DNA from 4 places in the Streptomyces sp. NPDC050418 genome. Region 3 is predicted to be linked to each of the others. Evidence: riboswitches for the same ligand, from Rfam matches in the RefSeq annotation. Region 3 holds a riboswitch; each other region holds the start of a gene.
The links. Region 3 has a riboswitch for cyclic di-AMP ahead of ACIBI4_RS25105 (M23 family metallopeptidase). Riboswitches for the same ligand answer to the same signal wherever they lie in the genome.
Positions count from the first base shown of each region.

Region 1: another riboswitch for cyclic di-AMP. It lies ahead of ACIBI4_RS08745 (NlpC/P60 family protein); the one in region 3 lies ahead of ACIBI4_RS25105 (M23 family metallopeptidase).
Region 2: another riboswitch for cyclic di-AMP. It lies ahead of ACIBI4_RS03020 (peptidoglycan DD-metalloendopeptidase family protein); the one in region 3 lies ahead of ACIBI4_RS25105 (M23 family metallopeptidase).
Region 4: another riboswitch for cyclic di-AMP. It lies ahead of ACIBI4_RS31545 (M23 family metallopeptidase); the one in region 3 lies ahead of ACIBI4_RS25105 (M23 family metallopeptidase).

Region 1 is NZ_JBITIG010000003.1:278,157-285,442, forward strand. Features, by position in the region: gene ACIBI4_RS08720 (contact-dependent growth inhibition system immunity protein) at 1-323, shown strand, start outside; gene ACIBI4_RS08725 (hypothetical protein) at 327-902, shown strand; gene ACIBI4_RS08730 (DoxX family protein) at 1,011-1,391, shown strand; gene ACIBI4_RS08735 (NlpC/P60 family protein) at 1,411-2,460, opposite strand; gene ACIBI4_RS08740 (hypothetical protein) at 2,737-3,090, shown strand; gene ACIBI4_RS08745 (NlpC/P60 family protein) at 3,119-4,288, opposite strand; cyclic di-AMP (ydaO/yuaA leader) riboswitch at 4,295-4,439, opposite strand; gene pcrA (DNA helicase PcrA) at 4,668-7,193, shown strand; gene ACIBI4_RS08755 (peptidoglycan DD-metalloendopeptidase family protein) at 7,280-7,286, opposite strand, start outside.
Region 2 is NZ_JBITIG010000001.1:659,432-666,717, forward strand. Features, by position in the region: gene ACIBI4_RS03000 (Glu/Leu/Phe/Val dehydrogenase dimerization domain-containing protein) at 1-866, shown strand, start outside; gene ACIBI4_RS03005 (TetR/AcrR family transcriptional regulator) at 943-1,563, shown strand; gene ACIBI4_RS03010 (STAS domain-containing protein) at 1,795-2,145, shown strand; gene ACIBI4_RS03015 (SGNH/GDSL hydrolase family protein) at 2,168-2,965, opposite strand; gene ACIBI4_RS03020 (peptidoglycan DD-metalloendopeptidase family protein) at 3,221-4,114, opposite strand; cyclic di-AMP (ydaO/yuaA leader) riboswitch at 4,118-4,294, opposite strand; gene ACIBI4_RS03025 (alpha-galactosidase) at 4,558-6,672, opposite strand; gene ACIBI4_RS03030 (tyrosine-protein phosphatase) at 6,866-7,286, shown strand, end outside.
Region 3 is NZ_JBITIG010000010.1:227,783-235,068, reverse strand. Features, by position in the region: gene ACIBI4_RS25115 (M16 family metallopeptidase) at 1-935, shown strand, start outside; gene ACIBI4_RS25110 (M16 family metallopeptidase) at 932-2,317, shown strand; cyclic di-AMP (ydaO/yuaA leader) riboswitch at 2,548-2,709, shown strand; gene ACIBI4_RS25105 (M23 family metallopeptidase) at 2,724-3,494, shown strand; gene ACIBI4_RS25100 (GntR family transcriptional regulator) at 3,686-4,372, shown strand; gene ACIBI4_RS25095 (HPr family phosphocarrier protein) at 4,529-4,810, opposite strand; gene ACIBI4_RS25090 (GNAT family N-acetyltransferase) at 5,005-7,286, shown strand, end outside.
Region 4 is NZ_JBITIG010000016.1:20,195-27,480, reverse strand. Features, by position in the region: gene ACIBI4_RS31570 (hypothetical protein) at 1-1,280, shown strand, start outside; gene ACIBI4_RS31565 (ABC transporter ATP-binding protein) at 1,332-2,045, shown strand; gene ACIBI4_RS31560 (FtsX-like permease family protein) at 2,042-3,241, shown strand; tRNA gene ACIBI4_RS31555 (tRNA-Met) at 3,325-3,398, shown strand; gene ACIBI4_RS31550 (PP2C family protein-serine/threonine phosphatase) at 3,537-4,676, shown strand; cyclic di-AMP (ydaO/yuaA leader) riboswitch at 4,878-5,043, shown strand; gene ACIBI4_RS31545 (M23 family metallopeptidase) at 5,055-6,110, shown strand; gene ACIBI4_RS31540 (aldo/keto reductase) at 6,329-7,273, shown strand.

The DNA of each region.
Region 1 (7,286 bases), on a different contig from region 3:
GGCATGCCCGCTTCCCCGAACTCGGCCAGTTCCTGGGCGGCTGGTTCTCCCAGGACATGCCGGACGCGTTCCCGGACCACGACACGGCCGTACGCGACTACAAGGACACGACCGACTCTCACGTCGTCGCCCGTCTGACCGGCGAACTGAACGAACTCCTCGCACTCCGCCTCGACGAGTCCGATTACGCGCTCGCCGTCACCGAGCTGGGGATGGAGGTCGATCCACCGCGGCCGTACAGCCCGAGCGGCTGGCTTGCGCTGGTCGCGCAGACGCTGGGCGAGCCGCCGGCCGATTACGGTCCGCCTTCGCAGGGCGTGTGAGGCGTGCCGGGCAGCGACCGCCACCCATCCCAGGCCACCTGGGAGAACGCCGTGCGCACCGTGCTCGGAGCGTGCGACATCGTCGCGGTGGGGCCGCGACGGCACGAGGACTGGGTGCGGGACCTGGCCGCCGTCATGGCCCGGGAGACCGGTGACCCGCGTGGCTGGCAGGGAGTGGATCTCTGGCCGCCGCACGCGCGGCCCGGGGGATCCTGGCCGACGTACCCCTTCGTGCCGTACAAGGCCGACGCGCTGTGTCCGAACCTGTACCCCGTGGCGCCGGAGCCCGCCGCGTGGCGGCTCATCTCCCTGCTCGACACGTGGTTCGACGCCCGGAACGTGCCCGACATAGAGGCGCGCAGGTACGACTTGCTGACCGACGCCCGCTGCGTCCTCGGACGCTTCGGTTCCGACGCGACGTTCCACACGAACTTCGACGACTTCTTCGAAGAGGCGGACTTCAACCCCATGCGGCCTCAGGGGTCCTTCGAATGCATCGGTGAATTCGACCTGGACTGCGGTCTGGTGGCCGTGTCCGATGACGAAGTGGGAGTCTTCTGGGCGTTCCGGGATTACTGAGCATGCACATCTCGACGGAGATCCGGGTGGCGTACGACGCCGTGTCACAGACGGCGGCCCTCTCTCGTCCCGAAGGCGAACCCCTTCGCGGACCAAGGAGAGAAGACCATGCACCTCACCCTCTGGCTCATCACCGCCCTCCTCGCCACCGCCTACCTCCTCGGCGGCACCCTCAAGCTCGCCCTCGCCAAGGAGCGGATCGCCGCGCTCGGGGCCAATGCCGCGTGGGTGCATGACTTCAGTGCCGCGAGTGTGAAGGGGATCGGGGCCGTCGAGGTGCTCGCGGCGGTCGGGCTCGTGCTGCCTGCCGTGACCGGGATCGCGCCCGTGCTGGTGCCCACGGCCGCCGTCGGGATCGTGGTGCTCATGGCCGGGGCGGCCGTCGTGCGGTTGCGGCGCGGGGAGTTGAAGCTCGTGGTCGTCGACCTCGTGTATCTCGCGCTGGCCGCGTTCGTGGCCTGGGGGCGGTTCGGGCCGGAAGCGTTCTGAGGCGGGGCCCGGAGGGGGCTCAAGCCACCCGCGTCGCCCCCGCGAACGGCATCGAGTCCACCGGGGCCAGCCGCACCGGTGCCGAAGGGTTCGGGGCGTGGATCATCTGGCCGCCGCCCACGTAGAGGCCCACGTGGCTGATGCCGGAGTAGAAGAAGACGAGGTCGCCCGGGGCGAGTTCGCCGCGCGAGACGCGTTGGCCCGCGTTGATCTGGGTGTACGTAGTGCGGGGCAGCGAGACGCCCGCCGAGCGGTACGCGGCCTGGGTCAGGCCCGAGCAGTCGAAGGCGGACGGGCCCGAGGCACCCCACACGTAGGGGCTGCCGAGCGCGCCGTACGCGAAGGAGACGGCTTGTGCGGCACGCGCGTTGGGTGCCTTCAGGGAGCCGCGGGGCATCGAGCGGGAGGCGCGTTCGCCGGACTCGCCGGCGGCGTACGAGGCCTGATCGGCGGGGGAGAGCGTGGCGAGCAGGTCGCGGGCCCTGTCCAGCTTGCCGTTGATCTCGGCCTTCCGCTTCTTCAACGCGGCCTGGTGCTCGCCCAGTTCCTCGAACCGGTCGGCCGCCTGCGCCTGCAGCTGGTCGACCTCGCGCAGATCCCTGCGTACGCCGTCGATCGCGAGCGACTGGCGGCCCGCCGTGCGGTCGGCGATCGAGGTGCGCTCCAGGAACGCCTCGGGGTCGGTGGCGAGCGCCAGCTGGACGGTCGGGTCGAGCCCGCCGGAACGGTACTGCTCGGTGGCCGCGCGCCCGAGCGCGGCGCGCGCCTTGTCGAGCCGGGCGGCCTTGCGGGCGGCCTCGTCGTGCAGGTCGTTCATGGCGCGCCGGGCCTTCCTGGCCTCCTCGCGCGCCCCGTTGTACTTCTCGGTGGCGACCTCGGCGTCGTGGTAGAGCCGGTCGACCTTCGCCTTCACCTGGGCCGGCGTCAGTCGGGGCTCGGCCTGTCCCGACCCCTCGAAGAGAGTGGTGGACGCGGCGCCTGCCAGCGCCAGGGTCAGTGCGGTCCGTGCGGTGTTGCCGGTGAACGATCCGGTGAGCGAACGGGGTTTGGGCTTGCGGTGCGCGGCCAACCTCAGACACTTCCTTACGCGTCCGGCGGCGGCCCGCACAGGGGGAGCGGGGCGCCGCCGGACCTCTCGGCGGTAGTGGCCGACTGCCGTCCCGATGGTGCCCGGACGGCGGTGGGGAGCCGGTCACTGGGCAAGGACGCTAAACCTCTCCGTCACCACCTGGTAACGGAAAGTGCGGAAGTGGTCATACGTGAGGGGGAGTTGGCCGCCTATGACCGCTCAAGTGGCAGCGGGTGGCCAGGTGGTGCGGCAGGCTGACCGGCTAGGCTCCGGCCCATGGACGTACTCAAGGACGTGTTCGTCGCGCTGCACATCATCGGCATCGCGTCGCTGCTGGGTGGATTCCTCACGCAGATGAAGGCGATGGGCGAGGGCACCGCCCGCTTCACCAAGGCGATGCTGCACGGCGCGCTCACGATGCTGGTCACCGGAGTCGCCCTGGTCGGCCTCAACGAGGCCGATGACAACGCCGTCAACAACATCAAGATCGGCATCAAACTCGCCGTCCTCATCGTCATCCTCGGCCTCGTCTACGTGAAGCGGGACGAGGAGCAGGTCGACAAGGGGATGTTCGCGGCGGTCGGCGCACTGACCACCGCGAACATCTTCATCGCGACCCTCTGGAACTGACGCCCCAGCCGCTGTGCCGGGCGTACGACTATGCCGGGCGTACGACGCTGTGGATCGGCATGTAGTAGATCGACTCGGTCCGCACGTTGGCGCCCGGCTTCGGCGCGTGGATCATCTCGCCGTTGCCGATGTAGATGCCCACGTGGCTGATGTCGTCGTAGAAGAAGACGAGATCGCCGGGCTTGGCGTTGTCGACGGACACCGTCGTGCCGACCTTCACCTGGTCCCAGGTGGTGCGCGGCAGCTCGATGCCCGCCGCGGCCCATGCCTTCTGTGTGAGACCTGAGCAGTCGTACGAATCGGGGCCTGCCGCGCCCCAGACGTACGGCTTGCCGATCTGGGAGCGGGCGAAGGAGATCACCTTCTCGGCCTTGGCCGCGTAGGAGTCGTCCTCGGAAGCAGGTGGATCGGCCGGTTTCTCGGCGGCCTCTTCCTCCTCCTTCGCTGCCTCTTCCTTGGCGGCCTCCTCGGCCGCCTTGCGCTTCGCCTCGGCCTCGGCGGCCTGCTTCGCGGCCAGCTCCTCGGCCTTGCGCTTGGCCTCGGCCTCCCGCTTGCGCTCCAGCTCCGCGAGCCGCGCCTTCTCCTCGGCCGTCAGCTTCGAGAGCAGCTCGCGCGCCTCGCCCAGCTTCTTCTGGACGTCCTTCTTGCTGGTCTTCAGCTCCGACTCGGAGTCGGACAGCTGCGCGAGGGAGTCGGTGGCCTCGTCCCGCTTGTCGTCGGCCTGCGTGCGCAGCTCCTGGAAGTCCTCGACGGCCTTCAGCTGCTGGCCGGAGAGCCGCCCCATGAGCTGACGCTGCTCGAAGTAGTCCTCGGGGCTGTCCGAGAGCAGGAGGACGGCGGTGTCGGAGGCGCCGCCGTTGCGGTACTGGGCGGTCGCGATCTGGCCGAGCTCGAGCCGGGCCTCGTTGACCTTCGCGGTGCGCTCGGCGACCTCGTCCTGCAGCCCGTTCAGTTTGTCGCGCTGCTGCTTCGACCGCTCTTTGGCGAGGTTGTACTGCTGGGTGGCGGAACCGGCCTCGCGGTAGAGGTCGTCGACTTTCTTCTGCACCTCTTCGAGGGAGGGCTTGTCGGGCTCGGTGCCGGGCGCCGCGTTCGCGGTCTGCGCGAGCAGCGCCACGGAGGTCAGCGCGGCCGAGGTGATCCCGACGGCGTGCGAGGTACGTATTCGACTGGTCCGCGGCTTGCGGTGCGACGCCAAGACCGGCGCTCCTTCCGATGGGCGCCTACCGGGTTAGCTGTCGGGTTCGGGCGAGGAAGGTCTGCCCTACGGGACATGTGTGGGGCTGTCCCGATTCACCCCAAGGTCTGGGTGGGTCCCCGGCTCCGGATTGCCGCGGCGTGCGACGCTCCGGACTCGACGCAGGCCGCCCGGTCCCGGCGACTGTCGCCGGTGGGGGTACGAGCAGCCCGCGGAGCACGCTAGCCAACTCGTGTGGTCCGTGTGAAGGTTGATGTTCGATATGCCCGATACATTTTCGTGACCTTGGTGCGCGCGGCCCGCCCGTACCGCCAGGAAAGGGGCAGGCTGACCGAACCCGGAACGGGCTGTCACACCGGACGCCTAGACTCGGTAGGCGATGAGCAGCCTCTTTGACGACAGTTTCCTGGCGGGCCTCCAGGGCAAGGGCCGGCCCGGGCGCGAACCCCACGGCGGGCATGAGCCCCACGACCACGGACCGCCGCCTCCTCCCGAGGACGAGGGCCCGGAGGAGATTCCGGCCGACTTGTTCGGCGGGAAGTTCGACGCGCCCGCACACCGGGACGCGTACTACCGCGACGGCGCCCCGCGCCCGGTCCTGGACAGCGCGGCCCTGCTCGAAGGGCTGAACGAGAACCAGCGCGCGGCCGTCACCCACAGCGACACCCCGCTGCTCATCGTGGCCGGCGCGGGCTCGGGCAAGACCCGCGTCCTGACCCACCGCATCGCGTACCTGCTCGCCGAGCGGAACGTGCACCCGGGCCAGATCCTCGCGATCACCTTCACCAACAAGGCCGCGGGCGAGATGAAGGAGCGCGTCGAGGACCTCGTCGGCCCGCGGGCCAACGCGATGTGGGTGATGACCTTCCACAGCGCGTGCGTACGGATCCTGCGCCGCGAGTCGAAGAAGCTCGGCTTCACGTCCTCGTTCTCGATCTACGACGCGGCCGACTCGAAGCGCCTGATGGCCCTGGTCTGCCGCGATCTGGACCTGGACCCGAAGCGCTTCCCGCCCAAGGCCTTCAGCGCGAAGATCTCCAACCTCAAGAATGAGCTCATCGACGAGGAGGACTTCGCGGGCCAGGCCGCCGACGGTTTCGAGAAGACCCTCGCCCAGGCCTATGCGATGTACCAGTCGCGGCTGCGCGAGGCCAACGCGCTCGACTTCGACGACCTGATCATGACCACGGTCAACCTGCTGCGCGCCTTCCCGGACGTGGCCGAGCACTACCGCCGCCGCTTCCGGCACGTGATGGTCGACGAGTACCAGGACACCAACCACGCGCAGTACGCGCTGGTGCGCGAGCTGGTCGGCACGGGCGCCCACGAGGAGGACGTACCGCCCAGCGAGTACGACCTGCCGCCCGCCGAGCTCTGCGTGGTGGGTGACGCGGACCAGTCCATCTACGCGTTCCGCGGCGCCACGATCCGCAACATCCTCGACTTCGAGGATGACTACCCGAACGCGACGACGATCCTCCTGGAGCAGAACTACCGCTCCACGCAGACGATCCTCTCCGCCGCCAACGCGGTCATCGAGCGCAACGAGTCGCGCCGCCCGAAGAACCTGTGGACCAACGCGGGCAGCGGCGCCCAGATCACCGGCTATGTGGCGGACAACGAGCACGACGAGGCCCAGTTCGTCGCCGAGGAGATCGACCGGCTCACGGACGCGGGCCACGCGAAGGCCGGTGATGTGGCGGTCTTCTACCGGACGAACGCGCAGTCCCGTGTCTTCGAGGAGATCTTCATCCGCGTCGGCCTGCCCTACAAGGTCGTCGGCGGCGTCCGCTTCTACGAGCGCAAGGAGGTCAGGGACGTCCTGGCCTATCTGCGCGTGCTCTCCAACCCCGAGGACACCGTCCCGCTGCGCCGCATCCTCAATGTGCCCAAGCGCGGCATCGGCGAGCGCGCCGAGGCGATGATCGACGCGCTGTCACTGCGGGAGAAGATCACCTTCCCGCAGGCGCTCACCCGGGTCGACGAGGCGTACGGGATGGCGGCCCGCTCCGCCAACGCCGTCAAGCGTTTCAACGTGCTGATGGAGGAGCTCCGTACGATCGTCGAATCCGGCGCGGGCCCGGCCACCGTCCTGGAGGCCGTGCTCGAACGGACCGGCTATCTCGCCGAGCTGCAGGCCTCCACGGACCCGCAGGACGAGACCCGCATCGAGAACCTCCAGGAACTCGCCGCCGTGGCCCTGGAGTTCGAGCAGGAGACCGAGGAAGGCGAGACGGGCACCCTCTCCGACTTCCTGGAGCGCGTCGCCCTCGTCGCCGACTCCGACCAGATCCCGGACGAGGAGGAGGACGGCTCGGGCGTCATCACGCTGATGACCCTGCACACCGCGAAGGGCCTCGAATTCCCTGTCGTCTTCCTGACCGGCATGGAGGACGGCGTCTTCCCGCACATGCGCGCGCTCGGCCAGACGAAGGAGCTGGAGGAGGAGCGCCGCCTGGCGTACGTGGGCATCACCCGCGCCCGCGAACGGCTCTATCTGACCCGCTCCACCCTCCGCAGCGCCTGGGGCCAGCCCTCGTACAACCCGCCGTCGCGCTTCTTGGAGGAGATCCCCGCCCAGCATCTGGAGTGGAAGCGCACGGGCCCCAAGATGGGCGCCCCGGCCGCGAAGAGCGGTCCGGCCGCCTCGGTGGCCGCCTCGCTCTCCTCCTCGATGGCGGCGCGCGCCTCCCGCGGCGGCCCCTCCGGTTTCGCCACGGGCCGCGCGGGCGACAAGCCGGTGGTCTCGCTCGCGGTCGGCGACCGGGTCACGCACGACCAGTTCGGCCTCGGCACCGTCGTCGGCGTCGAGGGCTCGGGCGACAAGGCGCGCGCGACGATCGACTTCGGGGACACGAAGCCGAAGGTCCTGCTGCTGCGGTACGCGCCGGTGGAGAAGCTGTAGCGGCCCGGACCGGGTAGCTGCGGATACGGGAAAGGGGTGGCCTCCTCGTGGAGGTCACCCCTTTTCTGCGTTCTCGAAACAGGCTCTCAGGTC
Region 2 (7,286 bases), on a different contig from region 3:
GGACGACCGGCGAGGACCTCGGCCTCACCCAGGACGTGGTGGACAAGGCCACGGCGGAGGCCGGACTCGTCTCGTCGGTCCAGGCCGTGTACCCGCTGCTCGACGACGAGACCGCGGCGCGGCAGCGGCTGACCGACGCGTTCGCGGTACGGGTGGACGGGATCGGGCTCGACGAACTCGTCGGCGGCTGCGGAGTCGCCGAATCGGCGCTGACCGCCCTGGACCGCGCGGGCGTCCCGTACGCGGAGACCCGCGTGGCCGTGCAGGGGCTCGGCACCATGGGCGGGGCGACCGCGCGCTTCCTCGCGCGGGCCGGTCTGAAGGTGGTCGCCGTCGCGGACGTCCGCGGCACCCTCGCGAACCCCGACGGCCTCGACGTCGAGGCGCTGCTCGCTGCGCGCGACGCCTTCGGCACCGTCGACCGCGCCGCCCTGCGGCCCGCCGACCGTCAGCTCCCGGGCGACGCCTGGCTGTCCGTGGACGCCGACATCCTGGTGCCCGCGGCCGTCTCGTACGCCGTCGACGCGAGCAATCAGGAGCGGATCACCGCGCGCTGGATCGTCGAGGCCGCCAATATGCCGGTCCTGCCCGAGGCCGAGACCCTGCTCGCGGCACGCGGCGTCACCGTGCTGCCGGACGTGGTGGTCAACTCCGGCACGAACGCGTGGTGGTGGTGGACGCTGTTCGGTGACATCGGCGCCGACGCCGACGAGGCCTTCGCGCACACCCGCCGCGCGCTGCGCGACCTGGTCGACGCGGTTCTCACGCGCGCGGAGACGGACGGCACCACCCCGCGTGCCGCCGCCCACGCGCTCGCCGCCGCACGACAGACCGAGATCGACCGGCGCTTCGGCACCTACCGGTGACCCGGAACGGCCGGTTCCGAACATACGTATGAACCCCGCCCCGTCCAGCCTGGTGATCGCCAACTAGGGTGAGGGCGTGGCCAGGGTGCGGTTGAGTGTGGAGGAGCGGCGTGAGGAATTGTTGCGCGCCGCCGTCGAGCAGATCGAGGAACGCGGTGTCGCCGCCGTCCGGATCGCCGATGTCGCGGCCTCGCTCGGGGTGAGCAACGCGCTGGTCCTCTATCACTTCTCGACCAAGGAGAAGCTTGTCGCCGCGGCCTTCGCGCACGCCGCGCAGGCCGATCTCGCCCACCTCGACAAACTCCTCGGCCGCCGCACGACGGCGCTGCGCCGACTGCGTGCCGCGATCCGCTGGTACGCGCCGACGGGCAGCGCCAAGGGCTGGCGGCTCTGGATCGAGGGCTGGGCGGCGGGGCAGCGCGAGCCGACGCTGCGCAAGGTGACCCGCGAACTCGACCAGCGGTGGAAGTGCGCTCTCGCCGAGGTGATCACCGAGGGAACGGCCGCGGGCGAGTTCTCCTGCCCCGACCCGGCGGCCACGGCCCTGCGCCTGACGGCACTGCTCGACGGCCTCGCCGTACAGAACACGGCCTACGCCAAGGGTCCCTCCCGTACGGCGATCCTGACCTGGGTCGACCAGGCCCTGGCCGCGGAACTCGGCCTGGCACGCGAGGCGTTAACGCGGACGGGCCGCTGAGGCGGACGAGGCGCCTAGCCGGACTGGGCGCCGAGGCGGATGGGGCGCCGGGACCACACACCGGGCCGCCGGGCCTGACCCGGCGAGCGTCAACAGTGACGTGCGAAATTCACGCCATCGAGTGAGAGTGCTCCGGCGCACGACTCCGGCCGCATGCACGGCCCATAGATTCGGCGCCGGACACCCCGGCCCCCGGTGTCGCCCATCCGTGGCAGCCGATGACCAGGGGGGATGGTGTTTCCGTACGCGCGCGAGTCCGCGCCTCTCATGCGGCGCGACGGCGACCGGCTCACCGTGGAACTGCACGGAGAGCTGGACATCGCGATGGTCCTGGACATCGAGGATCCACTGCTCCAGGAGCTGCGCCTGCCCACGACCGAGTTGGTCCTCGACCTGCGCCTGCTGACCTTCGTCGACTGCAGCGGCATCGAACTGATCGAACGCCTCCGCCTCCGGCTCGACCTCACCGACGCCACGATGACACTGCTCTGCACGGACCCCTTCGTGCTGCGCATCCTCACGTATCTGGGAGTTCCGGACACCGTGCCCGTACTGCCGCAGCGCCCGGCGGGCCGCTCGTGAGCACCGCTCCCCTAGCCCGACATCAAGTGGCGGATTCCAACTGCATCTTGATGATGTACGGGTCCACACTGCCCTTGGCCTCGACGTGGTCCCCCGAGGACTCCCCGCGCAGCCGGCGCCCGATCCACGGCACCAGGTACTCACGCGCCCACTGGATGTCGTCCCGGCGCACCTCGAGCGTGCTGCGCGGCGGCAGCTCGGGCCAGGCCTGGTCGGGGTCGGCGGGGATCTCCAGACCGAGTACCTGGGCGGCGCGCAGCGCGACGCGGGTGTGGCCTTCGGGCGACAGGTGCAGACGGTCGCCGTCCCAGGCGCGCCGGTCCTGCACGGAGCGCAGCGACCACAGGTCGAGCACCGGGCAGTCGTAGCGGTCGGCGATGGCACGGACATGCGCGGTGTACGTGGCGATCTTGCCGCGCAGATGCTTGAGCACCGGGACGTCGCGGGTGTCGAAGCCGGTGGTCACGACGACGGTGCCGACCGCCGCGGTCAGCTCCGCGACGGCCCGCTCGAAGCGCTCGGCGACATCGTCCGGGTCGGTGCCGGGGCGGATGATGTCGTTGCCGCCGGCGCAGAAGGTGACGAGTTCGGGCGCGAGCTCCAACGCGCGCGGCACCTGGTCCTCGACGATCTGGTCGAGGAGCTTGCCGCGTACGGCCAGATTGGCGTAGCGGAAGCTGTGCTCGGGATGGCGGTCGGCGAGCAGCACCGCGAGCCGGTCCGCCCAGCCGACGAAGGTGCCGTCGGGGCCGGGGTCGCCGACGCCTTCGGTGAAGCTGTCGCCGAGGGCCACATAGGAGGCGAACGCCGCCGGTGTCACGGCGGCGGGGCCTGCGGGTGTCGTCGAGTCGGGGTCTGCGGGTGTCGTCGAATCATCTGCCACGTCGGCATATTTTTCACCCCGGGAAGTGACCTACGCCACCGTAACCACTCTTGACAGCCCGTGATCTAGGCCACCGCAAAATCTCCACCAACCCGGAATAGGCTCGTACGCCACAAATGCCCGGTATCCGGAGCCTCGTCGGCCCCGGATACCGGGCAGTGAGTCAAGCGCGCCCCAAGAGGGACTGCGGCGTCAGAGCGAGACGCCGTGCGAGCGCAGGTAGGCGACCGGGTCCATGTCCGAGCCGTAGCCCGGGCCGGTGCGGACCTCGAAGTGCAGGTGCGGTCCGGTGGAGTTTCCGGTCGAGCCGACGAGGCCGATCTGCGTGCCGCCGGAGACGGACTGACCGGTGGAGACGGAGAGCTGCGACATGTGGGCGTACTGCGAGTAGCGGCCGTCCTCGTGCCGGATGACGACCTCGTTGCCGTACGAGCCGCTCCAGCCCGCGGAGACGACGGTGCCCGCACCGATGGCCTTGACCGGCGAGCCGGCGGGGGCCGCGAAGTCGGTGCCGGTGTGGTAGCCGCTGGACCACATGGCGCCGGCGGTCCGGTACTGCGTGGAGACACCGGCGGTGACCGGGGCGGTGAAGCCGGAGGCGGCCTGCTGCGCGGGGGCCTCGGCCTTGGCGGCGGCCGGCTCGGCCTTCGCCTTGGAGGCAGGGGCGGCGGAGTCGCCGGAGGAGGACTTCGCCGAGCCGGCGGCGTCGGCGTACGACTGCACGATGGCACCGACCTTGAGCGTCACGCCCGGGCGGATCACGCGCGGGTCGTCGCCGACGGCCTTCTTGTTCGCGGCGTAGAGCGGCTTCCAGCCGCCGTCGATGTCCTGGTCGGCGGCTATGGAGGCCAGCGAGTCACCGACGGCGACGGTGTACGTCTTGTCGGCGGACGCGGCCTGCGCGGCCGGCGCGCTCGCGGGCAGGGCCTCGGCGACGGCGGCCGGGGCGGCCTGCGGGGTGGCGGCCTGCGCGCCCGTCGCGCCGAACAGCGGCAGGGCGAGCGCGGCACCGCCGGTGCCGGCGACGGCGAACGTACGGGTCAGACGGGCGGACTTGGGACGACGGTGCTTACCCTTCGCGGGCATGGCGCATTCCTTCTCCGTCGCCTGCGAGGTGAGCTGTCGGGTTCGGGCTGGAGATGCCCGGCCGCATGAAGGCGACTTCACCCCAAGCCGCTCCGGCGGGACCGGAGACGGCGTCGTGCCATCGGGTCCCCCGCTCCTGCCGTACACGGGTGCGTGGCTGAATTCCGGCGGCGGCAGGATTGGGCGTCCACCGGATGTCGGCGACCGTAGGCGAGCACCCACCGGGAAACAAACACCCCAATTCCCTTGGACCGCACCGAAGCTGATCCATTCCGGGAATTGCCGTGACACTCCGTGAATGAAGGATCTTTAGGGTCCGCATACGCCGCGGAATTCGGCACGGAAGATCGCCACACACGGTCACGAATATGATCCCGCTCACGCCCCGCGCGCCATCAGCCCTCATTTCAGGGCCAGTTACACCTTAGGTTCAGAAACGGGCATTAGGGGCGGACGCGATGGAACCGGTAGACACCGGCATCGAAGTCTCCCTTCAGACCGGTGGGCAGTCCGTGATGCAGAAGTACGGCCCCACGATGCACCTCGCCGTCCCGGCCGCCGCCCGCTCCGCCCGCACCGATGAGCTCGTACGAGGCGTCCGCGGCGATCCCGCGCAGGCGAACGGGCGGGACGGGCTCCCCGTTCCGCTGGGCCTGCAGCCACGCCAGGACCACGACCTCGTCCCCGCGTACGTACTGCACGGCGCTCAGCCCGCCGTCCGGTGGCAGCAGCCGGTACAGGTCCCCGAGCTGCACGGTGTCCCGTATGTCCTTGTAGAGGGAGACCCATGCTCGGGCCTCGGCCAGTTCCTCCGTGCTCCACTCGGCGAGGTCGCCGCCCACGCCGAGCACGCCCGCCATGGCGCTCACGAAGCGGAAGCGCAGCGAGCTCACGCGGTCGTTCAGCTGCACGTTCGGACTGTCGGTGACCCAGGCGGCCATGACCCGCGCGGGATGGATCTGGGTGAAGCCGTGCTGGATGGCGAGCCGGTCCAGGGGGTCGGTGTTGTCGGAGGTCCACACCTGGTCCGTACGGCTCAGGACGCCCAGGTCGATCCGGCCGCCACCGCCCGAGCAGGATTCGAAGGCGACGGACGGATGGGCCGCGCGCAGCCGGTCGAGCAGCCGGTAGAAGGCATGTACATGCTCGTTCCAGAGTTTCTGCGGATACGGCTCTCCCGGCCATCCTGCATCCGTGAAACAGCGGTTGAAGTCCCACTTCACGTAGTCGACGGGTGCCGAGGAAAGCAGGGTGTGCAGCTGTTCCCAGAGATACTCCTGGACGTCCTCGCGGGCCAGATTGAGCACCAGTTGATTACGGAATTCGGTCCGCGTGCGACCGGGATGGCACTGAACCCAGTCCGGATGCGCCCGGTACAGATCGCTGTCCGCATTCACCATTTCCGGTTCGACCCAGATGCCGAACTGCATTCCGAGCGTGTGCACTTCGTCGGCGAGCGGCTTGAGCCCGCCGGGGAATCGGTCGGGATTGGGCGTCCAGTCCCCCAGCCCGGCACGGTCGTTCACCCGCGCGCCGAACCACGCGTCGTCCACGACGAAGAGTTCGATGCCCATCGCGGCCGCGTGGCGGGCGAGTCCGAGCTGCTGTGGCGCCGAGATGTCGAAGTTCGTCGCCTCCCACGAGTTGAAGAGGACCGGGCGCACCTGCTCCGCGTCCGGGATGACGTGTTCCCGCTGGTACGCGTGCCAGGCGCGGCTCGCGCCGCCGAAGCCGCCGTCGCTCCACAGTCCGGCGAACACCGGCGTGCGCCAGGTGTCCCCTGGTGCGAGCAGGACCTGCCCGGAGTCGTCATGGCCCGTACCCCCCGTGATCTGCACCAGGCCGGTGGGCAGCTTCTGCACGGCGATCCGCCACGAGCCCGACCAGGCGAGCGCACAGCCGTAGACCTCACCGTGCTCCTCGCCGGCCCCTTCCGCGTCCAGGGCGACCCACGGCAGGGACTGATGCCCGGTGTGCCCGCGCCGGCTGCCGATCAGATGCTCCCCGTACGCGAGCGGCACCTGCTCGAGGCGGGACTCGGCAGCCCAGCGGCCGTGCACCTGGGTGAGCCGCCAGGCGTCGCGCGCGGGAAGCGTCCAGGCCGCAGAGTCGGCGCGCAGCACCTCGACGGCGGGGCCGTCTCCCTCGTGGACGAGTTCGGCGGACCGCTCCACGACATCGCCGCGCATGCCGTAGGACAGCGTGACGCGCAGCCGGTGCAGCTCGTCACGGAAGGCGAGTCCGAGCACTCCGTCGTCGTACGAGGCGGCGGCGAACTGCCATTCCGTGCCCCGCACTTCGGGCGTCCGCACCGACAGCGACGGCCGGACGAACCGTGGCCCGCCCTCCACCGGATACTCCTCGCGCCCGTCCAGCGGCGACTCGAATCCGCTGCCGCGGGGCCCGGGCCGTGCCGCGAGGGCCTCCGCGTCGGCGAGGGTGATGCGCGGTCCCCAGTGGAGATGGACGAGTTCATCGCGCTCGGTCAGCAGGAGGGCGTAGCTGCTGGTGGGCCCGGAGAGCAGCCACACTCGTCCGTTGCCGCCGATGTCGATCATCAAGCCCCCACCAATCATCAACACATTCCGACAGGTACGCGCAGGTGCGCACATCATCGGGGCTGCGTGACCTCCGCCGCAATGACGCCGCAACTGATTGCCTCAGGAAGCCATGTCGTATCGTCGATGGCGCGTGCACGTAGTGCGCAGCCGCCGGCGGTGAGCGCCGGCGACCACCGTGGGAGGAGCCCCCGTGACGCAGCACATCCCGTCGACAGAGCCCGAACTCGCCGGGGTGCGCAACTTCCGCGACGTGGGCGGTCTGCCGGCCGCGGACGGCCGCCGGGTGCGCCACGGAGTGCTGTTCCGCAGCGGTCATCTGGCCCACGCCACCGAGTCCGACGCCGAGTTCCTGGCCTCGCTCGGGCTGCACACGATCTTCGACTTCCGCAACGCCGCCGACCAGAAGCTCGAAGGCGCCGATGTCGAGCTCCCCGGCGTGCGCAATCTGAACCTGCCGCTGACCGACCCCGCCGACGGCGCCGAGTTCTGGCAGATGGTCCGCGACGGCCATGTCGACGAGCTGCGCAAGATCCTGGGCGACGGCAAGGCCGCGGCCCGGATGTCCTCCACGTACCGCACGATCGTCCGTGAGCGCACCGCCGACCACGCGC
Region 3 (7,286 bases):
AGCGGGACGTGGTGAAGAACGAGCGGCGCCAGCGCTACGACAACGTGCCGTACGGCACGGCGTTCGAGAAGCTCACCGCCCTCTCGTATCCCGAGGGCCACCCGTACCACCACACGCCCATCGGTTCGATGGCCGACCTCGACGCGGCCACGCTGGAGGACGCGCGGAAGTTCTTCCGTACGTACTACGCGCCGAACAATGCGGTCCTCTCGGTCGTCGGCGACATCGACCCCGAGCAGACCCTCGCGTGGATCGAGAAGTACTTCGGCTCGATCCCCTCCCACGACGGCAAGCAGCCGCCGCGCGACGGCGTGCTGCCCGACGTCATCGGCGCGCAGAAGCGCGAGGTGATCGAGGAGGAGGTGCCGGCCCGCGCGCTGATGGCCGCGTACCGCCTGCCGCACGACGGCACGCGCGAGGCCGACGCCGCCGACCTGGCCCTGACCGTCCTCGGCGGCGGCGAGTCCTCGCGGCTCTACAACCGCCTCGTACGGCGTGACCAGACGGCCGTGGCCGCCGGCTTCGGGCTGCTGCGCCTGGCCGGCGCGCCGTCGCTGGGCTGGCTGGACGTGAAGACCTCCGGCGACGTCGAGGTCCCGGTCATCGAGTCCGCGGTCGACGAGGAGCTCGCGCGGTTCGCCGCCGAGGGCCCCACGGACGAGGAAATGGAGCGCGCCCAGGCCCAGTTGGAGCGCGAGTGGCTCGACCGGCTCGGCACGGTCGCGGGCCGCGCCGACGAACTGTGCCGGTACGCGGTCCTGTTCGGCGACCCGCAGCTCGCCCTCACCGCCGTCGACCGCGTCCTCGCGGTCACGGCCGACGAGGTCCAGGCGGTCGCCAAGGCCCGTCTGCGCCCCGACAACCGGGCCGTTCTCGTATACGAGCCGGTCCACGCCGAAGCCGACGACGCAGAGGAAGAGGAGGCGGGGCAGTGACCGAGCTCTCCACCATGGAATTCCACCCGCAGCCCCAGGCGGGCGACGCCAAGCCCTGGGCCTTCCCCGCCCCTGACCGCGGCGCGCTGCCCAACGGTCTGACCGTGCTGCGCTGCCACCGCCCCGGCCAGCAGGTCGTCGCCGTCGAGATCTTCCTCGCCGCGCCGCTCGACGCCGAGCCGGAGGGCCTCGACGGGGTCGCCACGATCATGGCGCGCGCCTTCTCCGAGGGCACCGACAAGCTGAGCGCCGAGGAGTTCGCGGCCGAACTGGAGCGCTGTGGCGCCACGTTGGACGCGCACGCCGACCACCCCGGCGTCCGCGTCTCCCTCGAAGTCCCCGTGTCGCGGCTGCCGAAGGCGCTCGGTCTGATCGCCGACGCCCTGCGCGTCCCCGCGTTCGCGGCCGACGAGGTCAGCCGCCTCGTCCGCAACCGCCTCGACGAGATCCCGCACGAGCTGGCCAACCCGGCCCGCCGCGCCGCCAAGCAGCTCTACAAGGAGCTGTTCCCGGCGACCGCGCGCATGTCCCGGCCGCGCCAGGGCAGCGAGGAGACGGTCGCCCGCATCGACGCCGACGCGGTGCGCGCCTTCTACGACGCGTGGGTGCGGCCCTCGACCGCCACCGCCGTGGTCGTCGGCGACCTCGCGGGCACCGACCTCGACGCGCTCCTGGCCGAGACTCTCGGCCAGTGGACGGCCGCGCCGGGCGAGGCCCGTCCCGTCCCGCCGGTCACCGCCGACGACACGGGCCGTGTGGTCATCGTCGACCGCCCCGGCGCCGTCCAGACGCAGCTGCTCATCGGCCGCGTCGGCGCGGACCGCCACGACCGTGTGTGGCCGGCGCAGGTGCTCGGCACGTACTGCCTGGGCGGCACCCTCACCTCCCGTCTGGACCGCGTCCTGCGCGAGGAGAAGGGCTACACGTACGGCGTCCGAGCCTTCGGGCAGGTGCTGCGCTCCGCGCCCGACGGCACCGGCGCCGCGCTGCTCGCCATCAACGGCTCGGTGGACACGCCGAATACGGGCCCGGCGCTCGACGACCTGTGGACCGTGCTGCGCACGCTCGCGGCCGATGGTCTGACCGATGCCGAGCGCGAGACGGCCGTGCAGAACCTCGTGGGCGTGGCGCCGCTGCGCTACGAGACGGCGGCGGCCGTCGCCGGCACGCTCGCCGACCAGGTCGAGCAGCATCTGCCGGACGACTTCCAGGCGCAGCTGTACCGGATGCTCGACGAGACGGGCACGGTCGAGGCGACGGCCGCGGTCGTCAACGCGTTCCCGGTGGACCGGCTCGTCACCGTCCTCGTCGGCGACGCGTCCGAGATCGCCGAGCCCGTGAAGGCGCTCGGGATCGGTGAAGTGACGGTGGTGACCGGCTAGTCGGGACGGCCGCGCGCGCGTGCCTGTCCCCACTGCGGACGACAGGGGCTCCGGGGACTCCCGGGGCCCCTGTTCTGCGTAGTTGTCGCTATATGTCCGAATTGGTATGGAGGTTGGGGGTCTGCCCTGTGGCATGCGCTACAAAAGGCCGGTTCCGTTTGTTGATTGAAAGATGTCCCGTTTAGCGTCGGCTCCGCTGTTCGTCCGCTGTACGCCGCATCCGTGGCAACGGGCAGCCATCGCCGAGTCCCCGTCAGGCGCGAGCCTGGGGAGCCGGGGACCCACACGAAGTCCCTGGGGTGAATCGGGAGCCCGTCGCGAGGCGGACCCCCGTAGGAGACCTTCCTGCTCCGAACCCGTCAGCTAACCCGGTAGGCGAGAAGGAAGGAAAGGACACCGCCGCTCCATGGCTTTCTCCCGTGCCACCGGGAAGCACCGCCGTCCCTCCGCGCTCACCCGCAGGACCGCGAGCATCGCGGGCGTCGCCGCCCTCACCACCACCGGCGTGATCGGCTCGCTCGGCTCCACCGCGTACGCCGCCGACTCCAAGGCCACCGTCGAGGACACCGGACTCACCAAGGCTGTCTCCATCGGTGACACCCTCACCGAGCGGATCGACGCCCAGGCCGCCGCGCAGCAGGAGGAGGCCGAGAAGGCCGCCGCCGAGCTGAAGGCCGAGGCCGAGGCCAAGCGCAAGGCCGAGGCGAAGGCCAAGGCGGAGCGCGAGGCCAAGGAGCGCGCCGCCCGCGAGGCCGAGCGCAAGCGCCTCAACGCCTTCATCGCCCCCGTCGCCGGCAGCTACGTCTCCACCTCGTACAAGGCCGGCGGAGCCGTCTGGTCCTCCGGCAGCCACACCGGCATCGACTTCCACGCCGCCTCCGGCACGTCCGTCCGCTCGGTCGGCATGGGCACCGTCGTCGAGGCCGGCTGGGGCGGCGCGTACGGCAACAACATCGTGATCAAGATGAAGGACGGCACGTACACGCAGTACGGGCACCTCTCCTCCATCGCCGTCACGGTCGGCCAGACCGTCACCCCGGGTCAGCAGATAGGCCTCTCGGGCGCGACCGGCAACGTCACCGGACCGCACCTGCACTTCGAGGCCCGCACCTCGCCCGACTACGGCTCGGACATCGACCCGATCGCGTACCTGCGCTCGCACGGCGTCAGCGTCTGACACCCCGCGCAATTCACGAAGGCCCCGGCAACCCCCGCCGGGGCCTTCGCCGTTGACGGGCCCCGTGCGTTCCTGCCCATGCCGGAAATCGGCCGTAAAGGCAACCCCATGAATTCCCGCCGCCCATCGGGAAATTGGCGCCCGCTGCAATAGAGTCGCAGCACGACGAGCATCAGGGCGGTGGTCAGGTCATGCGCATTCCCGCGCAATCGGTATGCACGGCCATCCGGGACGACATCGTCTCCGGGGTATTGAGGCGCGGCAGCCGCCTCACCGAGGAAGTGCTCGCCCGGCGTTACGGAGTCTCGCGCGTCCCGGTCCGCGAGGCGCTGCGCACCCTGGAGGCCGAGGGCTTCGTCGTCACGCGCCGGCACGCGGGCGCGCATGTCGCCGAGCCCACCGCGCAGGAGGCCGCCGACCTCCTCGAAGTACGGCTGCTGCTCGAACCGCTCGGCGCCGCACGCGCCGCGCAGCGCCGCACCGACGCACACCTCAAGGTCCTCCGCGGCCTGGTCAGACTGGGGCAGGAGCGGGCCAGGCGCGGGCAGCACGAGGATCTGCGCAGCCTCGGCGGCTGGTTCCACGAGACCCTCGCGCAGGCGTCGGCCAGCCCCGGTCTCATCACGCTGCTCACGCAGCTGCGCCACAAAATCACGTGGATGTACGCGGTGGAGTCGCCGGAGCGGCCCGCCGAATCCTGGGCCGAACACGGCGCGATCGTCGACGCCGTGGCCCGCGGCGACGCGGAGCGGGCCCGTCTCCTCACGGCCCAGCACACCGAACGCGCGGGCCGCGCCCACCGGTTGAAAGGGCAGCCGCCGACGGCCCGTGTGAGCGGTTCGCAACATCGCGTAAACATGGCGGGCGGGCGGGCTTAACAAACGGGCCGTATACAAAGAGTGGAATTCGGCGGGGTCTATTTCGTGTGCCCGCACATCATTCACGTACGGAATTGCGGCGCGGTATTCCGGAAAACGACGGAGCCGCCCCCACCGAATCGGTGGCAGCGGCTCCGTGCGGGAAATCCCGGAGGATCAGACCGTCTCGGGAAGCTCCTCGAGCCCCTCGGAGACGAGCTTCGCCAGGCGGTCGAGCGCGGCGTCCGCACCCTCGGCCTCGGAAGCCAGCACGATCTCCTCGCCGCCCTGGGCACCCAGGCCGAGCACCGCGAGCATCGAGGCCGCGTTGACGGGGTTGCCGTCGGCCTTGGCGATCGTCATGGGGACCCCGGCGGCCGTGGCCGCGCGGACGAAGATGGAGGCGGGACGGGCGTGGAGGCCCTCGGCCCAACCGACGTTGACGCGGCGCTCAGCCATGTGATGCTGCCCTTCAGATTTCACTCAAGCCTTGTCTAGACCAGTCTCTCATGCTGCGGCGGATGGTCCTGCAGGCCGAAGGTCCGCAGCCCGTCCGACCAAGGGCCCACCGCCCCGGGCCACCGGGCTTTGTGGCCCGAGGTCTTCCTAGACTGCAACGCTCCCGCCGGGCGCGCGACCCGTACTCTGGCCCCATGCAGCCGCCGTCGGAGCCGATGCAGCAACCGTCCGAGCCGCAGTCGCCGCACGCGTACCCGGCGCACTGGGAAGCCGATGTGGTCCTGCGGGACGGGGGCACCGCGCGGATCAGGCCCATCACCACCGAGGACGCCGGGCGCCTGGTCAGCTTCTACGAGCAGGTCTCGGACGAATCGAAGTACTACCGCTTCTTCGCGCCCTACCCGCGCCTGTCCGACAAGGACGTGCGCCGCTTCACCCACCACGACTACGTGGACCGGGTGGGGCTCGCGGTCACGGTCGCGGGCGAGTTCATCGCGACGGTGCGCTACGACCGGATCGACGAGCACGGACGGCCCGCCTCCGGCGACGCCGACGAGGCCGAGGTCGCCTTCCTCGTCCAGGACGCCCACCAGGGCCGCGGCGTCGCGTCCGCCCTGCTCGAACACATCGCGGCCGTGGCACGCGAGCGCGGCATCCGGCGCTTCGCCGCCGAGGTGCTGCCCAACAACAACAAGATGATCAAGGTCTTCACGGACGCCGGGTACACCCAGAAGCGCAGTTTCGAGGACGGCGTCGTCCGTCTGGAGTTCGACCTCGAACCCACGGAGGCCTCCCTCGCCGTGCAGCGCGCCCGCGAGCAGCGCGCCGAGGCCCGCTCGGTGCAGCGCCTCCTCGCCCCCGCGTCCGTCGCGGTCATCGGAGTGGGCCGGCGGCCCGGGGGAGTGGGCCGGACCGTCCTGCAGGACCTGGTCCGCGGCGGATTCACGGGCCGTGTGTACGCGGTGAACCCGGCGTTCGCGGCCCAGGCACCCGGCACCGCCACCGAGCCCTCCGCGCTCGAGGGCGTCCCCGCGGTCGCCTCCCTCGACGCCGTCGACGAGCCCATCGACCTCGCCGTGATCGCCGTACCGGCCGGACAGGTCCCCGCCACCGTCGCCCAGTGCGGCGAGAAGGGCGTACGGGGCCTCGTGGTCCTCTCCGCCGGCTATGCCGAGTCCGGGCCCGAAGGCCGCGAGCGGCAGCGGGAGTTGGTGCGCCAGGCCCGCTCGTACGGCATGCGGCTGATCGGGCCGAACGCCTTCGGCGTCCTCAACACCGCCCCCGACCTGCGGCTCAACGCCTCGCTCGCGCCAGAACTGCCCGCCGCCGGGCGGATCGGCCTCTTCACCCAGTCGGGTGGGATCGGGATCGCGCTGCTCGCCGGGCTGCACCGCCGCGGCGCCGGGCTCTCGTCGTTCGTGAGCGCGGGCAACCGCTCGGACGTCTCGGGCAACGACGTCCTGCAGTACTGGTACGACGATCCGCGCACCGACGTCGTCCTCATGTACCTGGAGTCCATCGGCAACCCGCGCAAGTTCACCCGCCTCGCCCGCCGCACCGCCCTCGCCAAGCCACTCGTCGTCGTGCAGGGCGCCCGGCACGGCGGCGTCGCACCCGCCGGGCATGCGGTACCGGGCACCCGTCTGCCGCATGCCACCGTGTCCGCGCTCCTGCGCCAGGCCGGGGTCATCCGCGTCGACACCGTCACCGAACTCGTCGACGTCGGACTGCTCCTCGCCGGCCAGCCGCTGCCCACCGGGCCGCGCGTCGGCATCCTCGGCAACTCCGAATCGCTCGGCCTCCTCACGTACGACGCCTGCCTCGCCCAGGGCCTGCGCCCACAGCGCCCGCTCGACCTCACCACCTCGGCCACCCCCGCCGACTTCCGCGCCGCGCTCGCCCGGGCGCTCGCGGACGACCGGTGCGACGCCGTCGTGGTCACGGCCATTCCGTGGGTACGCGAGGGCGGCGCCGCGAGCCGCGAGGACCTGGCCGCCGCGCTGCGCGAGGCGACCGCCGCGGGCCCCGCGAAGCCGGTGGTCGTCGTGGCCGTGGAACTCGGCGGACTCGCGGAGGCGCTGTCGGCAGCCACACGTACGGCGCCGGGGCGCGAGCAAGCGGGTCCGCGTACGGAGCCCGGGCACCCCGATGCGCGTACGGAGCCGGGGCAGGAGCACACAGCCCCCGTACCGCAGCCGGAACCGTCCGCGGGTGAGCCCACCGCCGACCTCGCGATCCCCACCTACCCGGCGGCCGAGCGCGCCGCCCGCGCGCTCGGCGAGGCCTGGGCCTATGCCCAGTGGCGGCGGGAGGCCGCCGAGCCGGGGAAGGTGCCCGAGCTGGAACGGATCGACGAGAAGGCCGCGGACGAACTCATCGAGGCGGCAGGTCGAGCCCACACCGAGTCCGGCGGCTTCGAACTGGACGCCGCCACAACGGCCGCGCTGCTCGGCCGCTACGGAATCGAGGTGACCGG
Region 4 (7,286 bases), on a different contig from region 3:
TCGACCCTCCTGCCTGGCGGGCGCACTATGTGTGTCTGTCGCTGGCGGGAGCCGAGGCGACCGTGTCGGCTGATGCGGCGACGGTCCTTGAGCGGGCCGGTATCCGGCGGAGGGCGGAGAACGAGGCGCTGTCCTATCTTCGCGCGCCGGATGTCGAGGATGATGACCTGACCTCGCTCGCCACGCGAGCCGCACACTTGCAGACTTTGACGTGCCTGGGCCGCGATGACGCAGTGAGCCGTGGCACGCTGGACCGTCTTGCGGCGGACACCGCGCGCGTCACCGAACCTCTTCCGGCGCTCTACGCCGCTGAGGCATTGCGTGCGGTCGGAGTGAACTCCCCTGCCAGGCGGGCGCTACGGGATGCCGATGAGCTCTTGAAGGCCGATTGCGGTGAGCTCGACGTCATCCAGCGAGCGGCGTTGAGCCTCCTGCGCAAGCAGCTGACCCAGCAGACGCGTGCCTGCCTGCTGCCGTCGTTGCAGGACTCCGACACGCAGACGCGCTGGGTGGTACGGCGTGCACTCACCCTGGGCGGCACTGCGCCCTCGAAGTCGCTGCCCTCTCCGGTGGGAAACATCCGGTCCGACGGCCTCGTCGCAAAGGAGCCGACCCAGCTGGGCACGCTCACCGCCACGTACAACGCAGCTCAGGCCCTGACTGCCGCCGCCCAGCACAACCAGGTACCGGACTGGCTGAAGAGGCGACTGAATCAGTTGGGCTCGGACCCCGAACTCGACTCATCCGACCGGGTCCTGCTCGCCATGACCTGCCACCGGCTGTCACTCACCTGCGGACCGCAGGCCAAGAAGGGCGCTGAGGAAGCAGCTGAATTGAAGGTGCCTACCCGCCTGACGACAGAGAATCAGCGCAGCTGGCACGGCGCCATGGCAACACGCGCCGAATTCGGCCTCGGCTGCCCGCGCACCTCAGTCGAACTGCCCGAAGAGAAGGGCGGCATGGTGGCGGCGGGTTCCCTCCGCACTGTGGTGGCGCTCGCCGACGCGGGCTGTGCCGGTCAGGCAGAGGAGCTCACCAAAGGGTTCGATCTCGCCGCGCAGGCTCGCGAGGCGTTGCGGAACGGGGAACTGCTGATCGCCTCGGACATGGTTCAGGCGGCGCTCGCCTCCGATCAGAACGTCCCGCAGTCGCTGTGGGAGGACATCCCCCGCCTACTGCAGGGGTACCGGGATGACGAGCACCGGGACCTCTATGCCACCTCGCCAGGCGGTGCCGCCTCCGCTGAGGCCACCAGAGCCGCGTACTACCTCCTGGCCTGAACCGCCTTGCCCTGCTGCCCTCCTCCCACCACCACAAAAGGAACCTGGCACATGCACCCCACCTCCCCACCCGCGGTCCTTGCCGAGCAATTGGCCTTCAAATACGGCTCCGGTGGCGGCCTGGTGCGGGCGGATCTTGTGGTCGGTACGGGAGAGATGGCGGCCGTGGAAGGACCTTCGGGGGCGGGCAAGAGTACGTTGCTGGCATTGCTCGGGCTGATTCTCCGGCCCGATGCGGGGATCCTGCGCATCGCAGGCGAGGACACCGGGTTGCTTGCGCAGGGTGACCGGGACCTGTTGCGGCGGCGGTCGATCGGCATCGTTCTGCAGGATCTCGGTCTGCTGCCGTTCCTCAACGCCTGGGAGAACGTGGCCGCGGCCTTCGGCCCCCGGCTGGCCCGGCACCGCGCCGCGGCCCGCGAGCTGCTCGGTGAACTCGCCCTGGACGATGTGGCCGATGCTCCGGTCACGCAGCTCTCCGGTGGCCAGCGCCGGCGGATCGCCGTGGCGCGCGCGGCGGTGAAGCAGCCGGCGCTCGTGCTGGCCGACGAGCCGACCTCCGGCCTCGATCCACGGACCGCGGACTCGGTGATGAACGCCCTGCGCACCTGCGCCGCCCGCGGCGCGGCCGTACTGCTCGTCACTCACGACGCGGCGGTCGCCGGGAGCTGCGGTCGGCGTTACGTGCTCGACGGGGGAGTTCTGTCGGACCTGAGCGCGTCGGACCGGGCCGCGCAGAACGCCGGTGAGGTGAGCCCGGGATGAGTCGCTGGAGTCTTGTCACCTGGAAGCGCGACGGGCGGTCCCTGCGCCGGGCCCTGCCGACGCTCACCGTTCTCGCGGCCCTGCTGACGACCTCCGCGGGGGTGGCGGCAGGTGCCGCCGGTGCCGTCGAGCGGGATGTCCTGGGCTCGGGCGGGCTCACCCAGATCGAGCTGTCCTCGTTCGAGGGCGAGGCGTCGGTCCGTCCGCTGACCACCTCCGCGCTGCGGGAGGCCGCGCATCTGCCCGGCGTGCGCCGCGTGGCCGCCGACTACCCGTCCACGCTCTACGCCGCGGACGACGGCACGTACGACCTGACCAGCCGTACGCTGACGCCGGGCGACGACCTTCCGGTCGTCAAGGGCCGGCTGCCCGCCGAGCTCGGGCCGGGCGAGGTCGCGCTCCCGGCCACCGCGCAGGGCACGGACTTCACGCCGTTCCTCGGCCGAACCATGGACTTCGGATATACGAAGGCGACGGGTGCAGGGTCCGGCACCACGGACGTCATCGCGCTCGAGATCACCGCCCTGTACGACCCCAGCTGGCAGGCCGACGGGCCCGGCACCGCCTATCTAGCCGAGGACACCGCGGCGCTGCTGGCCGCGGCGCGCGCCGGTCAGGAACCCGAGGACTTCCGTGACAAGGAGGGCGCCCAGTCCGCCGTCGTCGTGGTCGGTCACCAGAAGGAGGTGGCCCGGGTCACCACCGCGCTTCAGGCCGAGGGGTTCTCGGCGGCGCCGGTCGCCGACCGGGTCCGTCATCTGCCCGGCCTGTTCGGAGCGGCGGACCTCGCCATGCGTGCCGGGGTGTTCGTCCTGGCGCTGGTCGCGGCCGGCCTCGGTGCCGTGCGTGCGGCGGACAGCGCGCGGGTGCGGCTCGGGCAGTTCGCCATCCTGCGGATTCTCGGGTCCGGCCGCTCCGAGCTGCGCCGGATCCTGCTGGGCGAGGCCGCGCTGTCCGGCGGTGTGGCGGGAGCGGTGGGCGCCGTCGTCGGAACCGGTCTGTCCCTGGCGCTGGCCCGTCCGCTCAGTGACGTGCTCGGACTGCGGATCACGCTCGCCGACTCCGTGCCCGGTGCCGCCTGGGTGCTCGCCGTACTCACCCTGCCCGTCGTCGGACTGGCGGCCGGCACGCTGCTCGGCAGCCGTGAGGTCCTGCGCCGGGACCCCTATCTCACGGCGCGGGCCCACAGCGGCTGAGCCGCACGCGCCTTAGCGGCCGCCCCCCCCGAAATACTCTGGTCAGAGGCATCCCCCCGATGGCGTATAGTTGATTTCACCGACGCGGGGTGGAGCAGCTCGGTAGCTCGCTGGGCTCATAACCCAGAGGTCGCAGGTTCAAATCCTGTCCCCGCTACAAAGGGCGAAGGCCCGGCACGTGAAAGCGTGCCGGGCCTTTGTCGTGTCCGGAGCCGGGCGGGTCCGGGGCCTGTCCCGCGTTCCCATTTGGGCCACACCGTTCGCCGCTGCCGGTCCGGACCGGAAACCTGGTGGGGTGCGTGGCAGCGAGGAGGGCCGGGGCGGGGACACGCGGACGCGTGCCTTCGTACGGACGCTGCCGCCGCTGCTGATCGTGGGCGGGCTGCTGCTCGATTTCGTGACGCCGCCGAAGTTCACCGGCGCCCCGCTGTACTCGGCGGCACCGCTGATCGCCGCGCCGTTCTTCTCGCTGGCGGGCACCATCGTGGCGGCCCTGTGTGCCGTCGCGGCCACCACCGGGGTGCACCTCTACAACGGCAATCTGCTCGAGGTCGAGTTCCTCACCGAGATCGCCACCATCGTGACGGTCGGCGTGCTGGCCGTGCTGATCAACCGGGTCGTCACGCGGAGCGGGAAGCGTCTCGCGTCCGTGCGCTACATCGCGGAGGCCGCGCAGCGGGCCGTGCTGCCGGAACCCGCGGCGCGGATCGGCGGCCTCGACGTGGCGGCGCGGTACGAGGCCGCGCAGGCCGACGCGTTCATCGGCGGGGACCTGTACGCGGTGCAGGACAGTTCGCACGGCGTGCGGCTGATCGTCGGGGACGTACGGGGGAAGGGGCTCGGGGCCGTCGAGGCGGTGGCCGTCGTCATCGGGGCGTTCCGTGAGGCCGCGGAGCAGGAGGCCACGCTGGAGGCTGTCGCGCAGCGCCTCGAGCGGGCGCTCGCGCGGGAGGGGACGCGGCGTGACGGGCTCGACGCCGAGGAAGGGTTCACGACCGCGCTGCTCGCCGAGATCCCGCACGGACATGACGTCGTACGGCTGATCAACCGGGGGCATCCGCCGCCGCTCCTGCTGCACCCCGACGGGAAACTGAGGGTGATCGAGCCCCGGCAGGCCGCGCTGCCGCTCGGGATGTCCGATCTGGCGTCCTGGCCCGACCGTGCGGAGCAGGCGGAGCTGCCGGCCGGGGCGATCCTGCTCTTCTATACGGACGGTCTGAGCGAGGCGCGCAGCGCCGAGGGGGCCTTCTACGATCCGGCGGCGCGGATCGGCGGGCGGATCTTTCCCGGGCCCGACGCGTTGCTCGCGGCGCTCGCCGAGGAGGTGCGCGAGCACACCGGCGGGGGGTCGACGGACGACATGGCGCTGCTCGCCGTGGCACGGCCGCCCGCGTCGAGGTCACCGAAGGTGACCGAGGGGGAGCCCTCCGCATAACAATTGATGCACCGTCAGAATTTTGACGCCCACGGAACCTCCCAACTTCCTTGGCGACTCGTCCGTTTCCACCCCTCCGTGTCCGCTAAGTCCAGGCCAAAGCTGCTAACGATCTGTCGGAACGGCTTGGAATCCCGGGCCTCTGTCTATTAACGTTCGATAACGCAGCGCGGTCGTCCCAGCCGTCACAAGAGATGGCTCCGTGCGCACACGCTTAATCCCGCAAGGGAGCCGGGGAACCACCTTTTTGGGGTGAATCGGGCAAGCAGGCGCCTTCTCCAGAGGCGCCGCGAGGTGTCAACGCCCGTAGGAAACCTTCCTGTTCCGAACCCGTCAGCTAACCCGGTAGGCGAGAAGGAAGGAAAGGAGTCCGCCCCCGTGGCGACCCCCGCAGGCCGTGGCAGTACCTCCAACGCCCCGTATTTCGCGGATGGCACCCAGGAGTTCAGGTTCGACGACGAGCCCTGGGAGGAGTGGAACCCGACCGAGGAATCCATTCGTCCGCCCCGTGGCAAGCACCGCGTGGCCAAGCAGCGCGGCGGACTCGCGCGCAGCTCCACGGTGCTCGGTGTCGGCGTCATCGCCGCCGTGGGCGCAGGTGGCATCGCGACCGCCAAGGACAAGCCGCCGGTTCCGATCTCCATGCCGGACCTCGGTGAGCAGGCCAAGAAGATTCCCGTCGTCGGCGACCTGATATCCGACGACTCCGACGCCGAGCCGCAGGAACAGCCCGGCGTCGCCCAGGCCACCGGGGCCACGCTGCCCGTGGCCGCCGCGAGCTCCACCGGCGAGCAGTCCACCGCCGACGCCGGCGAGGCGCTGCGGGCCCGGATCCTGGAGCAGGCGCAGAACTCCGAGGACGAGGCCGACGCCGCCGCCCAGGCCGCCGCCGAGCAGGCCGCCGCCGAGCAGGCCGCGAAGGCCGCCGCCGAGAAGCAGGAAGCCGCCGAGAAGGCCGAGGCGGAGGCCAAGCGCAAGGCGGAGGAAGAGGCCAAGCGCAAGGCCGAGGCCGAGCGCCTCGCCAAGCTGGCCAAGAGCTACTCGCTCCCGGTCGCCTCGTACACGATCACCTCGACCTTCGGTCAGGCCGGCTCGATGTGGGCCTCCGGCTCGCACACGGGTCTGGACTTCGCCGCGTCGAGCGGCGCCCCGATCAAGTCCGTCCACACCGGCACCGTCAAGGAGGCCGGCTGGTCCGGCTCCTACGGCTACCGCACCGTGGTCGAGCTCTCGGACGGTACCGAGATCGCGTACAACCACCAGTCGTCGATCCTCGTCAACGTCGGCCAGAAGGTCACGACCGGCGACACGATCGGCCGCGTGGGCTCCACCGGCAACTCGACCGGTGCGCACCTGCACCTCGAGGTCGAGACCTCGGGCGGCAGCCTGATCGACCCGATGGCCTGGCTGCAGAGCAAGGGCCTCACTCCCTGACCTTCCGGTCGCAGGGCCCCCGGCCCTGAACTCCCGTACAGAACGTGCAGTCCCGCGCGAGATTCGCTCGCGCGGGCCCTGCGCGCGTGCGCTTCCCTGAACCCCGGCAGTCCTGACGGCAACCCCCCGACGTCAGGGCTGCCGGTTTAGGCGTTTTGCGGGCTTTTGAGCGCGGAGTGCGCGGAATAGGCGTCTCCTGTACGGGTGTTGATCGTTGTATGACCTCCTTGCGCCCTCTCGGCTCCTCCGACCTCGAAGTCCACCCGCTCTGCCTCGGTGGCAATGTCTTCGGCTGGACGGCCGACGAGTCCCAGACCTTCGCCGTACTCGACGCGTACACCGCCGGCGGCGGCAACTTCATCGACACCGCCGACTCCTACTCGTCCTGGGTGCCCGGCAACAAGGGCGGCGAGTCCGAGACGCTGATCGGCAAGTGGCTGGCCGCGCGCGGCAACCGCTCCGACGTCGTGCTCGCCACCAAGGTCGGCGCGCACCCCGAGTACCAAGGGCTGTCCGCCGCCACCATCAAGGGGGCCGCCGAGGAGTCGCTGCGGCGGCTCGGGACCGACTACATCGACCTGTACTACACGCACTTCGACGACCCCTCCGTGGAGGTCGAGGAGATCGTCACCGCACTCGACGAGCTCGTGCGCGAGGGCAAGGTGCGGGCGGTGGCCACCTCGAACCTGACGGTCGAACGGCTGCAGGAATCACTGGAGTTCGCCGAGCGCGAGGGGCTTGCCCGGTATGTGGCGCTGCAGCCCCACTACAACCTGGTTTCACGTGAAACGTACGAAGGTGCGAAGCAGGAGCTCGCCTCGCGCTGGGGTCTGGCCGCCGTGCCGTACTACGCGCTGGCCTCAGGCTTCCTGACCGGCAAGTACCGTCCGGGCGTCGAGGTCGACAGCCCGCGTGCGGGCGGCGCCGCCCAGCTCCTGGAGAGCGAGCGCGGCCGGAAGGTGCTCGCCGCGCTCGACACCGTGGCCCAGGCGCACGGCGCCGAGCCCGCCACGGTCGCGCTCGCCTGGCTCGCGGCGCAGCCGACGGTGGTCGCGCCGATCGCCTCGGCGCGCACGGTGGAGCAGCTTCCGGCGCTGCTCGCGGTGGCCGAACTGACGCTCACGGATCAGGAGCTGGGACTGCTGACCCAGGCGTCTGCCTAGCCGAATTCCGGCA